Regions from separate parts of the Williamwhitmania taraxaci genome, predicted to be linked through region 1. Evidence: riboswitches for the same ligand, from Rfam matches in the RefSeq annotation. Region 1 holds a riboswitch; each other region holds the start of a gene.
What was found. Region 1 has a riboswitch for cobalamin ahead of BLS65_RS10510 (ABC transporter substrate-binding protein). Riboswitches for the same ligand answer to the same signal wherever they lie in the genome.
Positions count from the first base shown of each region.

Region 2: another riboswitch for cobalamin. It lies ahead of BLS65_RS15075 (ABC transporter substrate-binding protein); the one in region 1 lies ahead of BLS65_RS10510 (ABC transporter substrate-binding protein).
Region 3: another riboswitch for cobalamin. It lies ahead of BLS65_RS06590 (TonB-dependent receptor plug domain-containing protein); the one in region 1 lies ahead of BLS65_RS10510 (ABC transporter substrate-binding protein).

Region 1 covers NZ_FMYP01000037.1:1,830-7,760, reverse strand. The annotation lists gene BLS65_RS10510 (ABC transporter substrate-binding protein) at 199-1,329, opposite strand; cobalamin riboswitch at 1,347-1,534, opposite strand; gene BLS65_RS10505 (GNAT family N-acetyltransferase) at 1,792-2,190, opposite strand; gene BLS65_RS10500 (AAA family ATPase) at 2,324-2,851, opposite strand; gene cbiB (adenosylcobinamide-phosphate synthase CbiB) at 3,234-4,190, opposite strand; gene BLS65_RS10490 (aminotransferase class I/II-fold pyridoxal phosphate-dependent enzyme) at 4,194-5,216, opposite strand; gene BLS65_RS10485 (cobyric acid synthase) at 5,514-5,931, opposite strand, start outside.
Region 2 covers NZ_FMYP01000076.1:5,926-11,856, reverse strand. The annotation lists gene BLS65_RS15085 (phosphomannomutase/phosphoglucomutase) at 201-1,544, shown strand; gene BLS65_RS15080 (methyl-accepting chemotaxis protein) at 1,646-3,196, shown strand; cobalamin riboswitch at 3,292-3,475, shown strand; gene BLS65_RS15075 (ABC transporter substrate-binding protein) at 3,493-4,638, shown strand; gene BLS65_RS15070 (iron ABC transporter permease) at 4,635-5,651, shown strand; gene BLS65_RS15065 (ABC transporter ATP-binding protein) at 5,666-5,931, shown strand, end outside.
Region 3 covers NZ_FMYP01000018.1:35,922-41,852, reverse strand. The annotation lists gene BLS65_RS06595 (DUF5074 domain-containing protein) at 87-1,145, opposite strand; gene BLS65_RS06590 (TonB-dependent receptor plug domain-containing protein) at 1,168-3,066, opposite strand; cobalamin riboswitch at 3,180-3,378, opposite strand; gene BLS65_RS06585 (RelA/SpoT family protein) at 3,530-5,710, shown strand; gene BLS65_RS06580 (acetyl-CoA hydrolase/transferase family protein) at 5,844-5,931, opposite strand, start outside.

The DNA of each region.
Region 1 (5,931 bases):
TCTCTTCACCGTGGGCTTGCATAGCATTAGTTCGATAAATCGACCCAATACGATGCCACCAACGGCTATTATATATCGCCCTTTCAGGGCTTAGAACGCATCAACAGCGCATCCTACTTTCAATCCTCCACTTACCCTCCATTCACTTACCCTCCATTCACTTACCCTCCATTCACTTTTCACTTTTCACACTTCTCCCTACTGCTCCATCCAATGGTAATACTTAGGCGTATGATTCAACTTCAGTTCGGGATGAGCCAAGGAGAGGATATCGGCTAGGATAACGTCAGGTTCGAGGAGCCCCTCCTCGTAGTAGTCGTTATCGTAGGTGTTGCAGAAGATGATTCGATGCTTCTTGAATGCGGCAAAGTCGGCAAAGCAAGGATTCTCCTCGGCCAATCTAGCGTAGTTAAACTTTCCTTGGTAATTCTCGTGCATCAGCCAGAGATCGGCTTTGGCGGCTTTGGCATACACCGATTCAAAGTCGAGGGGTTGTGAGCCAGACTCCTTCACATCGGCCCATAGGTAGGAAAGACCTGCATCGGACATAAAACGGGCGGCATAGCTTTGCCCGCTTGGCATATACCAAATCTCCTTAAACGGTTTTCCCGAGAATACCGTTGCTTTCACCGCTACGGTTCGGCTTATGGCAGCAAGCCTTTCGTAGCGGTGAGCAATGGTATCAAATATCGTGTTGGCCTCGGCCTCTTTTCCCACAAACAGAGCCATAAACTTAAGCCACTCAGCCCTTGCAAGCGGATGCTCCTCCATGTAGCTGCAATCGATAGCCAACGGAATCCCTGAGGCCTCTACTGCGCCATACTTATTATCCTTGAAGGGAGATACAAATAGCACATTAGGATTAACCTTTAGCAGAATATCCATGTTGATGCTGTGGGACGGACCCATTTCGAGGGTTTTTCCCGCAGCAACCTGTGCTCGAATGGCTTTATTATTGATATACTTCAGCTCGCTTACGGCTGTAATCCTATTCACCACGTTCAACCGATTGGCTAAGCACACATGGGTGCTAAAAACACAGGCCAAAGTCTGAACAGGTACGCTTATAGCCACCGATTTCAGGCTATCGGTTAAGGAATTAGGATTTGCTGCCAGAATGTATCGCTTAAGCAGCTGGGTAGTGTCCCAAGGATTCCGAACTTCGGCAATCTTATAGCCATCGTATTCCCAAATACGGAAGAGTTTGGCATAGCGCAAAGATACCTCACGACCTTGCTTAGGCTTGGATTGGTTTGAATGGCAACCGGCAAAAAGCAGCACTGCTGCAAAGAGTAGGATATATCTCCTACCTAGAAAAGTTATTTTCATAGCACACTTTTGTTCCCGAAAGTAATAATGCTTAGGCAGGTCTTCTGGCTCGCTTCATCTTGAAAACCTTCCCATTCCGATGGGCGGAACAGTGGCAATTATTCAAGACCTTATGAAGCTTACAGCTGCGGGTACAGCCCTCGATTTACACGAGGTTCCCTTTTTAATACCAACATTAGTGGTAACCAAAGCTGGTGCAAAGGAACTAATTTTAAAGGTTTCTCAAAAGAAATTGAACAAAGAAGTTTTCACCGGATATTAACAAAGAAGGAAGTTATGCTGAAGTTAGAAGAAGTTAAAGGATTCAAAGAAGCGATAGAAACCGGCGTATACAAATGAAAATTGGATTGATATTGTAGGCATGGCACCATCATAGGGCAAAAATCATTTAATAGCTAGAAGCGAAAGCCATTTCCTAAACGCAAAACAAAGGTATTAGCATAGTATATTTTGCCTATCCCGCTATCTTGAAATTCGCTTCTCCAACAAAACTCGGTTGTCCTTTGTGGCGGGACGCTCCACGACCGCAGTAAAGTTAAAGCCAGCCTTTACCAGAAAGGATAGCATCTGACGGTGGTTGTTCCTTGTTTTTATGGTTACCCACTTATACCCCTTTGATGCGGCAACCCGTTCCAACTCCGACATCAACATACTAACTATTCCACTCCTTCGATACTCCGGAGTAACTCCGGCCATCCAGCAGTAGAATGATCCATCGGAATCCCTATCGTAGGCAATCATATACCCCACCGGGAACTCATCGGCATAGGCAACTATCACGTAATGGGCCTTACCACTTAATCGGGATTCGAAAAAAGCAATATCGTGAGGTGCTCCAAATTCAAAAATGGTGGCATTCACCCTAACAGCGTCGCTGAGTGGTGCCTCTGCGATAAGACATAGACTGTTGCAATTCTATGAGAATTTATTTGTCGATGCGTGGAATTGAACACTGAATTATGAAGGCGCAAACCTGATAAAACGCAGCAATATTTCAAAGCGTATTACGGATAGTTTTCAGCACCCAATCCACCCTTTCGGCAATGCCGACTTTAGGTATTTCCAGGATGGAAAAGCCCATAGCAGTATATGTTTCACAAAGGTGATGGTTCAACAAGCAGGTCTCGTCAAAACTCTCGGGCCGTTGGTGATCGTTACAAAATATCTCGGGCCACGGAGGGCAAACCAAAACAGTGGAGGAGTAATGCTCCTTGGCTTGAAAATACACAGCAGGAATAGCGCTTCCGTAACGGCGCAAATAGGCAATAATATCGGGAATTCCTCTGTCGAAAAAGGAGATATCGGTGAACGAATCCGCCAGCTGCGCTTGCATTCGGACGTAGCACTCTTTGGAAAAAGCCGATATATTTCCCCATGGAAACAGATTGCCACCTGTTGCTTGCTGCTCGGCAATAATGATGCGCGATACTTCTGGAAAGCAGGGATATCCCTTCTGCTCCAGCGCTGCAAGTAAGCTGCTCTTTCCTGTGCCGGGTCCACCGGTGATTATTATGCGAGGCATTTTTGGAAAAGGGAGTTAGAGGAAGTTAGATGGAGTTAAAGAAGTTACAGAAGTCAAAGAAGTCAAAAAATAGGATGAAGTTATACGAAGTTAAAGGAAACTGCCTCATACTTTTCTCTGTGGTTCTCTGTGGGTGTTTTCTCTGTGCTCTCTGTGGTTAAAAAAAAAGAAGTTAATCGGGAGTTATACTAAAGTTAATCAGGAGTTAAAGAAATAAATGAAGTTAAAGAAATAAATGAAGTTAAAGAAATAAATGAAGTTAAAGAAATAAATGAAGTTAGAGGAAGTTAAAAAAAGTAAGAGGAGATAGAGAAGTCATAGAAGTTAAAGAATTAAAAGAAGAATGTTGTAGGGCCGTAATATTTTACGGCCAAAATAGAAGTTAGATGAATCCCGTAACTCCTAAAAAACTACATCCTACAACTACCACTACTGCAAGAAAAGCCACTGCATGATTAATCCAAGCTGCACGGGTAAAGTCAGCATCGTTAGGTTCTCGATCGACTTTGCCGATAAATGGCTTTTCTACTACTTCGCCGCCCTTGGTGGATGTGCCACCAAACCGGATGTTGAGAATACCTGCCAAGGCTGCCTCGGGATAGCCGGAGTTTGGGCTCTTATGTGCGTGACCATACATAAAAATAAAACGAAGTCCTCTCCCACTAAGCGAAACGAGCACCATAAGCAGCGCCGTAATGCGTGCAGGGATAAAATTTGCAATATCGTCGAGGCGAGCAGCACACTTACCAAACAGTTCGTAGCGAGGGTTTCGATATCCTACCATGCTATCGAGCGTATTTACCATTTTGTAGGCCATCATGGCTGGAACACCACCCAAGGCGAAGAAGAAGATGGGTGCTACTACCCCATCGCTAAGGTTCTCGGAGAGGGTTTCGAGCACTGCCAGCTTTACCTTCTTGGCCGAAAGCGTTTCGGTGTTTCGCCCCACTATTCGGCTTAGCTGTTTTCGCCCTGCATCGAGCCCAAGGGCTAAAGCCCTCCATACACCACGCCCTTCATCAATAAGATTCTTGTTGCCGAGACCCCAAAAGCAGAATAGGCTGCTCCATGCAAGCCAGACAATGGGATAGTTGCACAACAGCTTATCGGCCACAAAGAAAAAGAGGTAGGTAATAGCAATGAGCAGAACAGTCATAACAGCACCTTTAGTAAACTGGAACGCTCCACGGTTCAACTTTTGCTCCCCAAAGGCAATTGCATTACCAAATAGCCTCACCACATGCGGCCATCGCTCGGGGTCGCCAAGCATTAAATCGAGCATATAACCGATGGCAAGCGGCAGGAGCGCAATAATCGGCAATGGAATATCATTTAGCATAAGCTATAACTCTTTAAGTGCATTCACAAGCAAACTATTCTCGAAGCTGCTTCGGGTGGCAATGCGGATATGGTTGGTATCGGCGATTCCCCGAAAGTTGGAGGCATCGCGCACCAGTATGCCGTGCTCACTCAGCAGCATATCCTTCAACTGAGGGGCATTTAATCCCTCTCGATTAATCTTTACCAGAAAAAAGCTGGCTGCGGTTGGCAAAACCTCAAAGCCATCGACCATCGCAATATCATTCATAAGCTTGTTGCGCAACGCGAAGAGCTCGCCAAGCGGAACTTCAAACGATTCCCTATTGGCAGCAATAAACTTTCCTGCCTCAATGGCCAAGGCATTCACGCTCCAGGGCATGCGCTGCGCCTGAATGGCCTCGCACTGCACTTTATCGGCAATAAGGTAACCCAGACGAATGCCGGGAATGCCGTAGCACTTGGTGAGCGACTCCACCAGTATAAGGTTGGGAAAACAGTTGGCTTCTTTCGGGTGAATGGGTGGCTCGGCGCAAAAGGCGGCGTAGGCTTGATCGACCACGAAGGTGATTTGAGGAAAGCGTCCAATTATTTCCAGAATAGCTTCGGCGCTAGAAACCTCGCCAGTTGGATTGTTGGGGTTGCAGAGCCAAACAAGGTTAGCATCGCCAAGCTTTCCTTCAAAGAAACTTGCGCGTGAAATGAATGAAACATCAACATCGTTGAGCCGGCAAGCATCTTCGTACTCCATAAAGGTGGGAACCACAATTGCGGCTCTCCGTCGGCTAAAGCAGCGGGCAATAAGGTAGAATGCTTCGGTGGCTCCGTTGGTTACTACTACTCTATTGCCATCGATACCTGCCTGATTGGCCAGCACATTGCCCAAGTCGGCAGCCGAAGGGTGCGGATAGGATGCAAGCAATGGTAATTGCGTGGAGAGATGATTCCAAAGCAGCTGGTAGGGAGTTCCCCACCAAACGTTGGTGCTGAAGTTGGCTGCAACTTCGCGCTTAGAGGAATAAATATCGTCGCCGTGACCGTAGAGCATAAGAAGGTTAAAGGTGAAAAGGTAAAGGTGAAGGGTGAAAAGGTAAAGGGTTAAAAGTTAAAGGGTAAAGGGTAAAAAGGGTGAAGGGTGAAAAGACGCTGAATTAATTTGCTCTGTGTTCTCTGTGCCTCCGTGGTTATTTTTTTCATTGGCACATTGCCGCATTGGCACATTGGCACATTGGCACATTGCCGCATTGCCGCATTGCCGCATTGTCTCATTGCCGCATTGGCACATTGCCGCATTGTCTCATTGGCACATTGCCGCATTGTCTCATTGGCACATTGCCGCATTGTCTCATTGTCTCATTGTCTCATACACCCTCTCCATATCCAAATTCCGGCGAAAATGGTCGGCCAGCTTATCATACTCCTGTTCCTTGAAGCAAGCGTAAGATTGAGCCGCCGATTTTTGGTTAGTAAAAGGTGCAACGAGCGCATCGACTACCGAACGATTGTCGAAGATGCCATGCATGTAAGTTCCGTAGCAGCCGTTGGAGAGCCAGCAGCCATCGACCGTGCCATCGGCCAGCGTATTTACCGATTGAGGGCTACCGGTGGTGCGCCCCATGTGAATTTCGTAGCCGGTGCAGCGCTCTTCTCCACCACGAAAGCGAAACTCTACCTGCCGCGTCACCTTTTCGGCCTCCATAACGGTATCGACGGGAAGAATTGCCAAGCCCGGCACTTCTAAAATGCCTGCCTCCACCCCAAGC
Region 2 (5,931 bases), on a different contig from region 1:
ATTGTTATTCAATGGTTCGGACAGTATTTGTTCGAACCGTTTTGTTTTTTTAGTCTCTTTAAAATATTTAGAATCTAAAGATGCTGATAGTTTCCGGTTGCAATGCTTTTTTTGTTTTTTTCAGAAACTCGCCGGTAGGAGTGTCGGATTTCTACGATTAATTATATCTTTACACCCCTTTTTTAACAAATAAAACTGCTATGGGTGCATTTCATGCCTACGATATTCGTGGAATTTACAACAGCGACTTTAACAAGGACGATGTTTATCGAATTGGGTTTTTTCTGCCGAGATTACTTGGTGTAGATAAGGTTCTTGTGGGCCGTGACGTACGTGTCTCCTCTCCTGAAATATATGAATACCTAACCAAGGGGATTACCGATGCCGGTGCCGATGTGTACTCCATTGGGATTTCGACTACTCCAATGGTTTACTATTCTACCGCTCGCTACAATTTTAAAGCTTCGGTACAGATTACCGCATCACACAACCCTAAAGAGTATAACGGATTAAAGGTTTCTCGTGAAAACGCTTTGCCAGTTGGATACGATACTGGACTTGGCGAGTTGGAAACACTTATCAAGACAGGAACAGTGGTTGTGGCTGCAAAGAAGGGCGAAATTCACCTGCTCGACGTTAAAGAGGAGTATTTGACATTCCTTAAGAAATACATTGGGGACTATTCCAACCTAAAAATGGCAATCGACTGTTCCAATGGAATGGCTGCCCTCCTGATTAAGGATATTTTAGGTGATGTTCCAAGCTATATTTACGACGAACTCGATGGCACATTTCCAAACCATGAGGCAAATCCATTGGTGCAGGAGAATGTTGTCGACCTTAAGGCTCTTGTCAAAAAAGAAAAGGCCGATATCGGGGTGATCTTTGATGGCGATGCCGACCGTGTAATGTTTGTGGACGAGAATGGTCGCTTTATTTCACCTGACCTTATAATTGCACTTCTTGGTCACTACTTTCTCGAGGAGAGAGGCATGAAGGGCGATGTGCTTATTGATATCCGAACCTCGAAAGCGGTTCCTGAATACCTGGCTCGCTTTGGTGCCCACGTGCAGATGTGGCGCGTAGGTCGTGCTTTTGCTGCGCACAAGCTACGCGAGATTGATGGTATTTACGGCGGCGAGCTGGCTGGTCACTACTACTTCAAAGAGTTTTTCTTCTCCGACTCTGGTCTCTTGGCCTGTTTGCTCGTGCTCAACGTGGTTAGCCGCATGAAGCGTGAGGGCCGATCACTGTCTCAAGTAATTGCTGGGATTGAAACCTATGCAAACTCCGGCGAACTAAACTTCCGCCTCGAGAGCAAAAAAGAGGCAATGGATGCCGTTAAGGAATACTTCGACAAGACCGAGCAGCCAACCGCATTTTTCGATTTCGATGGCTATCGAGTAGAGTTTGCCGATTGGTGGTTTAATATCCGACCTTCGAACACCGAACCATACCTAAGGTTTATTGCCGAAGCAAAAACAACAGAGATGCTGGAAGAGAAGGTAAAGGTGGTAAGAGAAATAATTGGGCGATTTAAGTAATAGTTTCTATCATACGTCAAAAAGGGGTCGGGTTTTAATCCGGCCCCTTTTATTATCGGTTGCTTTGTCCTAAATTTGATTGGATTATTAATACAGATACTATGCTAAGAAACTATCCTATTTCAGTTAGAATTGCCATGCTACTCGCAATGGTTCTGATATTCGTATTAATCGTTTCTTCGGCGTTTTGGTATGGAATGAATACCATTCGTGATCTTGGAATCCAATCTACTGAAACACGAATGCTTGATGGACAACGGGATAAAATTAAGGTGGCTACGCACTCTGTTGCCTTGTTGTTGCAAAAGTCTATTAATCCGGCACTTTCACAAAGCAAGCAAGATTCTGTGCTCCGAAACTTGGTTGATCAAATTCGATTTGAGGCCGATGAGTCGGGCTACTTTTTCATTTACAGAGGAACGGTTAACGTTGCTCTTCCTACAAAGAAAGAGCGTGTGGGGAAAGACTTGGCTGCTACTGCTGACGTAAATGGAATCCTATTTGTAAAAGAACTATTCAGACAGGCTTCCAGCGGTGGCGGATTTGTTGAGTATGTCTTTCCTAAACCAGGAAAAGGCGATGTTGCAAAAATTAGTTACTCGGAGATGATTCCTGGCACTGAAACATGGATAGGAACAGGCGTTTACGTCGATAATGTGGATGATGCGCGACAAGAGATTCGACAGAGCATTCAGTCGTTTTCATCTCGACTTTTGATTGGAATTGGAATAGGGCTGGGTTTAGTTCTTGTGTTAGTCATCATTCCATCCAGTCTGGCTATTCGCAGGAGCATTACCAAACCAATAAATGAAGCGTTAAAATCAGTAGAAAAGGTTGCCCAAGGCGACTTGACAGTCGTTTTAAACGATAACTATAATGATGAAGTGGGGATGTTGAATCGATCCTTGATGAAAATGGTGGATCAGTTAAGGGGTATTGCTGAGCAGGTTAAGAGTTCCGCTGTCTTCTTGGCCTCAAATGGCGGCGAGTTAAAATCGGCCGTGGAGCAGATGGCTCAAGGGGCAAGCGAGCAAGCTTCAGGAACGGAAGAGGTTGCTGCTTCCATGGAGCAGATGGAAGCCAATATTCGACAGGCCTCCGATAATGCCAGTCAAACAGAAAAAATGGCTGTTCAAGCCGCATTGCAGGCAACAGAAAGTGGCGAAGCGGTGCAGCAAGCAGTAGAGGTAATGCGCAGTATTGCCGATAAAATTTCTGTAGTGGAGGATATTTCACGTCAAACTAATTTGCTTGCCCTTAATGCAGCCATTGAGGCAGCTAGGGCAGGTGAGCATGGCCGTGGTTTTGCTGCCGTGGCGCAAGAGGTTAAAAAACTTGCCGAACGCGCCCAAGCCGCTTCGGCCGAAATAAATGAACTTTCAAGAAAGAGCACCGAGGTTTCCGAAAAGGCTGGTTTAATCATTCAGGGCCTTGTACCGAATATTCAGCGTACTGCTAACTTAGTTCAGGAGATATCGGCTTCGGCCAAGGAGTTGTCGGTGGGAGCCGACGAGGTAAGCAAGTCGGTAAACCAATTCGATCAGGTAGCCCAACAAAATGCTTCCTCTTCGGAAGAGATAGCCGCTACTGCCGAAAATCTATCCAAACAAGCCGACAACCTCAATGAACTAACCCAATTCTTTAAGGTATAAGGGTTAATTGCAATTTCTATTAAATTACTTGTGCAACTATTCTTATGGTTAGGATAATTGTGTCTGTTAAATATTTTCTCAGTCACAAAAAAAGCGTTCCTTTGCAGTGCATTGGTAACCGCAAGGTTATAATAGGGAATCCCGTTAAATTCGGGGGCTGTACCCGCAGCTGTAAGTCTCAAATGCCTATTGTATTACGTCACTGTTTCGGTAAATCGATAATGGGAAGACACACTAGGAGAGACGAGCCAGAAGACCTGCCATTGTTTTAATACTTTCGGGAATAAAGGTGAATAATGAAAAAACAACTCTTTTTGATTGGGGCTATCGTCCTGCTGCTATCTTCGATTTTAACCTCCTGTGGGGGTAATTCCAATTCAAATACCGACTCTGGTTTCGTTGAAGTCCCGCTTAAATATGCTCGTCTTTTTAGAGTGTTCAAAAGCCATGATGTTACACGAATCGATTTGATAAACCCTTGGGATACCGCCGTTCTACTGAAACGATACTACCTCGTTCCCAAGGATGCTGCGTCAACTAACGTTCCAGTTGATGGGGAGGTTATCGATGTTCCACTCAAACGTATGGCTTGCGCATTTGCTACTGAGATATGCTATGCCGAGCAACTTGGACTTCTCGATGCCATTGTTGGCGTTTCGGAGAAGCAGTATATTACAAATAAATATATGCTTTCGCGAATCGAGAAAGGGTTTGTGTCCGAGATTGGCCCAGCGATGGCAGTGAACCTCGAACAGTTAATAAAGATTTCTCCCGATATTTTCTTCGTCTCTCCCTTTAAGGATAATAAGTATGGTCCGGTTGAGGCTTCTGGTGTTCCCCTCGGAATCGTTTCGGCCTACTTGGAGACACACCCGTTGGGCCGAGCCGAATGGGTCAAGTTTATGGCTCTCTTTTTTGGCAAGGAGCAAGAGGCCAATAAGAATTTCTCCGAGATTGAAGTCCGTTACAAAGCGTTGGTGGCGAAAGCAAAGGAGGCTACCTTGCTTCCTACCGTGTTTGCAAGTAAACCTTACCAAGGTATATGGTATGTGTCGCCGGGAAATAGCTATATGGCACAGCTCTTTGCCGATGCGGGAGCACGCTATCTATATGCCGATCGGAAAAGCCAAGGACCTATTCCCTTCGACTTCGAAACGGTGTATAAGCAAGCGGTTCATGCCGATTTTTGGGTTGTATTAGAGAATTACCAAGGGGTGTATTCCTATCAAACTATGAAGGATGAGTATGCATCTTATGCCGACTTTGATGCCTTTAAGGCCCGTAAGGTGGTCTTCTGCAATACCAATAACACCGCCTACTACGACGAGGGGCTGCTCAGACCGGATGTTCTGCTGTCGGATCTCTTAAAAGCGTTTCACCCCGAATTGATGGAGGGCTATAATCCCGTGTATTTTGATATATTGAAGCAAGAGAAGCCATGAAAACAGGAAGATTAGCACTACTCCTAATTCTTGGGATTTTTGTTCTTACGGCGCTAAATCTGAGTCTAGGATCGGTATCTATTCCATTGAAGTGGGTGTTTGCTGCGCTTACTGGAAATGAAGACACCCCTGTAGTATATGCGAATATACTAATGAAATCGAGGTTACCGCAAACTATAACCGCAGCGTTGGCTGGTGCAGGCCTTTCAATCGCTGGTCTTTTGATGCAAACCCTCTTTCGTAATCCATTGGCAGGTCCTTCGGTTTTGGGTATTAGTTCGGGGGCAAGCCTTGGAGTAGCTGCTGTGGTGCTTTTGGCCGGAGCAGGTGGTCTTATGGGAATGTCCATTTACTACGCCTCTATAATTGCTGCTTTTGTCGGTGCTTTTGTAGTGCTTTTGCTTATTAGCTATTTTTCTGCTCGGCTCCACGATAACGCCATGCTCCTTATTATTGGTTTGATGCTCGGGTATATCACCTCTTCGTTGGTGGGTGTGCTCAATTTTTATGCAACCAGTGAGAATGTCCATTCCTATACCTTATGGGGATTAGGTTCATTCTCGGGTGTTGGATGGAGTCAGATGCCACTCTTTTCAGGGCTTATTGTTGTCGGGTTGATGATCTCACTGGGTATGCCGAAGTGGTTAAATATGCTTTTGCTCGGTGATAGATACGCCAGCAATTTAGGTTTGCGCGTGCCGCGTGCTCGCTTAGCCGTCATTATTGTGGCGGGGGTACTTACTGCGGCAGTAACGGCATTCTGCGGTCCAATAGCCTTCTTGGGTATTGCCGTACCGCAGGTTTCACGCTTTTTGGTAGGACGTAATGAGCATACCGTCTTGCTCCCCATTACATTATTAACGGGAATGTTTATTGCGCTGCTGTGTAACCTAATTGCAAGGCTACCCGGACTTGAGGGTGCTTTACCCATAAATGCAGTGACTTCATTTATGGGGGCACCTATAGTGATCTGGGTTATTTTGGATAAACGGCGCCAACGAATTACAATATAAATGGAGATGATAGTATGGAAGTAGTATTATCGGCCAAAGGCTTAACAATAGGCTATTCCAACAAGAAGGAAGGCACACTCGAAGTGCAGCGTGGCCTAAATCTTGAGTTGAGGGCAGGTGAGTTAACCTCGTTGATGGGGCAAAATGGAGTGGGGAAGTCGACTCTTATCCGCTGTCTCGCTGGGTTTTCAGATCCATTAAAGGGGGAGGTGTTGGTTCATGGAAAGCCAATAGGAAAACTATCGGAGCGGGAGATATCCAAGCTGGTATCCGTTGTGCT
Region 3 (5,931 bases), on a different contig from region 1:
TGTAACAAGAAAACCGCATTAATGTGCCATAACAGAAAAGGCCGAAAGGAATAATCCCTTCGGCCTTATATAATGCATTGTAAATACTACCGTACGAAGTAACCGTTGTTAGGGCCAATTCCCACAGTGTATTCCTTTACAAGTTTACCAGCCAAATCGTAGCGAAGCATTTTTCCAGCCGCAGTAAAGGATGGTGCCTGCATACCATAAACAACTCCCGATGCAGGATCGATAGCAAAACCATACACTTCAACATCTATAAATGGTGCCGTAGGTATTGTGCCGTTAATGCTCATTTTGAAGATACCCTGAACACCGTATCCAGCACCGTAGTATAGTTGGTCGCCGGCATTATTTGTGCGCAGTTGGGTTGGGTGATAAGTTGTGCTGATATTGATTGTAGTTACGTTGTATGTTGTTGGGTTTATCTTGCACAATGCCGATGTGGTAGTATTTGCACTATTCAACCAATCTACAGCACCAACACAAAGCACCCATACATCATTGTTTTTATCAACAACGAATCCGCGTGGAGAATCGGCAACATTAATCGTTTCAACAACAGCATCGGTTTTGAGGTCAATCACCGAAACGGTTTTTGCACTTCCCCAACCACCACTGTTGGCAACAAACAGTTTTGATCCCACAACAACAAGTCCTTCAGGACCTGAGCCAACGCTTATCTTTTTGGTAACAGCATTTGAATTAAGATCGATAACTACAACCTCATTATTGTCCCATGTCGAAACATATCCTTTAGTGCCGTAGGTAACCATATAACGTGGACCACCTAAATTTTCAATGGTAGCGACTTCCTTACATGATGATTTCTCTACAACCTCAATTTTGCTGGAACCGTTAAGAACAAAGTATGCATTGTTAGTAGTGAATGTCATACTCTGAAGGGCATCACCAAGCACACGATTATTTGCCTTGAAGAAAACATCCGAAGTGATAGAATCGCCTGCGGCATGGTAAATCGAGATGGAGGCATTTGCGCTACCAAAGTTTCCCTCGTTAGTTATTATCATTCCTTGGGTTAAGTCGAAAGGCAACTTGGGACCCGACGACTCATCCTTTTCACATGCAGAAAAGAGTAGCGATGCACCAACCAGCGCAATCGAAAAAATGTTTCTAATTTTCATAGTCTGTTGTTATTTAGGTTAATTATTTTCCAAAAGAGAGGACAATTCCCAACTGATAGGTACGCATTGGCATTCCATAGTTCTGCATTACCACATACTCCTCGTTCCACAAGTTATCAATGCGTGCAAATCCACGTATTTCATAACTGTTTAGTTTATAGTTTGTCTCTACCGAAAGGGAAGCAATCGAAAATGGATTTATCTGGCTAGAGTGGTCGGCAACGTCATAGCGCCTACCGGTGTAGCCTTGAGTATACTTTAGGCGAAGCCAATCAAAATCAATAAATGCTGAAAAACCATACTTATACTTTGGCACATAGGGCAGTTGCTTTCCTTCCGTTGCTTGAATAGCATCTTTTTCGTTGGTGGTGTAGGTAATAGCACCCGACAAATCGGCTCCAATAGTGAACCTTTCCAAGCGCTTCTTTAAGGTTAACGAACTCTCTACACCTCTAGACCAAACTTCGTTGTAGTTTTGAGGTCTCCAAGTTCCAGAAGAATTAGGAAGCCAAATAATCCAGTTGTCTACATTATTATTGAAAGCACTAATCTTTATTGATATAAGATTTCCATTTCCAGTGTAAACGTAATCGAGTCCAACTTCTTCTCCTAAACCATTTTCAGGCTTAAGGTTTGGATTCCCCCAACCATTTCCCCAGTAAAGGTCGTTGAAAGAGGGCACCCTGTAATTTCTAGAGACATTTGCACGCATGTATAGCCCAGTCATTAACCGAAACTGACCACCAACCGACCAGGTAATGGGTGTAGACTCTCCATCAATTATCTCCTCGCGCGCACCTGCAAAGGCTTCGATACCGCCATCCTCAGTTCTAAACCGATAACCCAGCGTGGCTGCTGGTCTTAACCGTTCCTTAGGTTCAGAATAATTGGTAGAACGAACGCGCTCATAGGCCGTATTTATACCTGCTTCAAGCACGTGGCTCTGCGACATTCGATAGATGAACTCTCCTTCCACCTGTCCGTTGGTTGAGTGGTGATTCGATCGCTCCACCGGAATATTCCGGTAAGCCTGCCAATCGTTGAAGAGAGCAGCCTTAATATTAAAATCATAGCTCGTTCTATTGGCGCGCCATTGCGATGTTGCCCGAAAAAAGCTGCTGTAATCATTCTGATTGCTCGATGCCGTGCTCATCATAGCTGGATAAGCGTTATAACCATCCTGCGCCCAAAGCGCCACAACAAGCCTGTCGGCTGGCGAAACGAGGAATGAGGCGGTTTCCATGATGCCTGCCTTACGATAGTTGGCATTGGTCTGGTTCACAATGGGCTTACCCATTTTAGTTGTGTTCCTAAACTCGTAGTTGTTTTGAGCCTCACTGTAAAATAGCCGCGATGAAATGGCAAACTTTTCGCCACCATAGGTATGCTTAATAGCGGAATACGACAACCCGTAGCTGCCCACCGACTGAAATAGCTCTCCGCTATTTCCATTGCCAAAGGCCAGCTGGTTATCGAGGTGGATTACGCCGCCTATGGCACCACTGCCAAAGAGTGCGCCGTTGCCACCTTGCTGCACGGCAATTTGATCGACAAAGAAAGTAGGGATATTGCCAAAGTTAACGCCGGAATTCATGCTACTTTGAAGGTTAACACCATTCCAAAGCACAGCGGTATGCGAGGCATTCAAACCCCGAAGAGAAATAGAAGAAGTGGCTCCAGGACCATAACTATTTACCACAAGGCCGGGCTGACTGGCAAGCATATCGGAAAGGAGCAAGCTCCGGCTTTGCTTAATATCTATGGGCGAAATTATTTTTACGGAGAGACCAGCAGAAAAGCGCTTCAACTTGGAGCTAATCACCACTTCTTTAAGGGTGATGGTATCCTCAATTGTGCTTGTCACAGGAGGGATATCGCTGGGGAGAGCTAAGACTCCAACAAGAAAAATACTCAACAACATGCGTTACAAATGATTAAAATCGTTTAAGATTCAATCATCTATAACCTGCGGAATAAAAAGAAAAAGCAAGAGAATGTAAACGAATTACACTGAGCCCTTTATCCGAAAGCTATAAATGCGAAATGTTATTGGCAGGTCTTCTGACTTACTCCCCCTTTGCTGGCCTTCCCGTCTTGAAACTAGCTCGACAGTGGCTTTTTTTGATAGCAAAAGGTTTTGATGGAGTTTACAGCAGCGGAAACTGTTCAGGATTTACACCCGATTCCCTCTTCGCTCCGCCAATGGCGGAGAACCAAAACTGCGACAAAAGTAAAATATTTTATTGGTTCCGAAATCGTTATAGCACATATTCTTCAGCATAAATCACTTTCCCTTATTGCCCAAACTGTTATCTTTTTCCAATCAAAAAGCCAATTGTTTTGTTGAAGATTTTATCTTTGCCTATATCTCACTTGCAAAACTAATGACGCCCGAAGAAAGACCCAGAGAGCACAAACAGGTTATTTACCGATTTAAAGCACTGCTTAAATCCGGCATGCATATCCTTGACAATAAGGACATTCAGCGCATAAAGGAGGCCTACAAATTGGCAGCGGAGGTCCACAAGGATATGCGTCGATCGTCGGGTGAGCCATACCTATTTCACCCTGTGGCCGTAGCTCGAATTGTGCTTGAGGAGATTGGTCTTGGGGCCACATCAGTGATTGCAGCGCTCCTTCACGACACCACACGGTTCGGTGGGCTTACCCTAGCCGAGATAGAGCAACGATTCGGCAAAGATGTTTCGGCCATTGTTGCCGGATTGAACCGTATTGCTGAGATTAACCATTCAAAGGATGCCGACCAAAGCGAGAATTACCGAAACCTGATCATCTCCATTTCGGAAGATATACGTGTAATCCTGATTAAGCTGGCCGACAGACTTGAAATTATGCGGTCGCTTAATCACTTTACAAAAGAACAACAGGCATCAAAAGCAAGAGAGACGTTTAACCTCTACGCCCCATTAGCCCATAAACTAGGTCTCTACAAGGTGAAGAGTGAGATGGAAGACCTCTCCATGAAGTTTACCGAAAACGAGGCTTACAAGAGCATAATAAAGAAACTTCGAAACACTACAGTAGCCCGTAATAAGTTTATTCGGGAGTTCATGGAACCTATCGAAGAGAAGCTGAACCTTCAGGGTCTCAACTTCGAAATAAAAGGACGAACAAAATCGGTATATTCCATTTGGAAGAAGATACAGAAACAAAATGTTCCTTTCGAAAAGATTTATGACGTATTTGCCATTCGCATTATCCTAGATACACCAAAGGATAAAGAGAAGACCGAATGTTGGAGAGTGTATTCCACGGTTACCGATAAGTATATTCCCAACCCCAGCCGATTGCGCGATTGGGTTTCAGTGCCAAAGTCTACAGGCTATGAATCGCTGCACACCACCGTTGTAGGCCCCGATGGCCGTTGGGTGGAGGTGCAAATCCGCTCCAAACGCATGGATGAGATTGCCGAGCGTGGCCTAGCGGCTCACTGGCGATATAAGGGCATTAGGCAGGAGGCTGGTATCGATGAATGGCTTTCGCAAATTCGCGATATTATCGAGACTCCCGACATCTCGCCCGAGGAGATGGTGAACTCCTTTAAGCTAAACCTACACAGCCAAGAGATTTTCATCTTTACCCCTACCGGCGACTTAAAGAAACTCCCGGTTGGCGCCACGGTGCTCGATTTTGCCTTTGATATTCACAGCCAAGTGGGATACCACTGTATGGGGGCCAAGGTTAACCAAAAGAATGCAACGATCCGAGAGGAACTCAAAAACGGAGACCTGGTAGAGATCATTACCTCTAAGAATCAGAAACCTAAAAAGGATTGGCTAAACTTTGTTGTAACCTCCAAGGCAAAATCAAAGATCAAGCAGAGCCTCAAGGAGAATGAGATGCAGGTTGCAGATCTTGGCAAGGAGATGCTCGCTCGTCGTCTGAAAAACTGGAAAATGACTTTGGACGATACCACCGTCTCGTTGCTCATTAAACACTATAAACTTAAGGATGCAACAGTTCTCTATTCATCCATCTTTCATGAAAAAATTGAGCTTTCGGATATTAAGCTTGTACTGCTGGGTGACAAGCAACCAGAACAAGCCGAACCTCAAAAGCGAGTTGTTGAGCACAGAGTTACTAAATTTGATGATTACCTTATCATTGATGAGCGATTGGATAATGTAGACTATCGCCTGGCCAAATGCTGTAACCCAATTCCTGGTGATGAGGTATTTGGATTTGTTACCATTGGTGAAGGAATTAAGATTCACCGAAACACCTGCCCCAACGCCGATAGGCTTAGAGATAAGTACGGATACCGCATTATGAAGGCCAAATGGCGCGAGCAAACAGAATCGGGAGCTTTTCAAGTAACCATTAAAATTGTGGGCTACGACGAGCTAGGGATCGTTAATAGGATCTCGGAGATTGTCTCGAAGGAGATGAAACTCAACATGCGCGCTATTTCCATAGAATCCAAGGGAAATAGTTTTGTTGGCATACTTAAAGTGCTCATTGAACACACAAACCAACTCGGAAACCTATTGAGCAAACTTCAGAAAACAGCTGGAATACAGAGGGCTATTCGGGTGAATCGTTAAACGTTAAAAGACACGCCATAGATGAAAAGTATTTGGCCGCATTATCGAGACGAATCATACACTTCTAAGTAACGCTAAAAAAGAAACGCCGAGCAAAATGCTCGGCGTTTCTTTTATATAATATTCCGTTGGACTAACCTATGTAGTGGAAGTGAGGACCAAAGCGCTCAAATGCAGCCTTATCCAAAGCCTCCCTATGATCGGGGTGTGAAATGCTGATA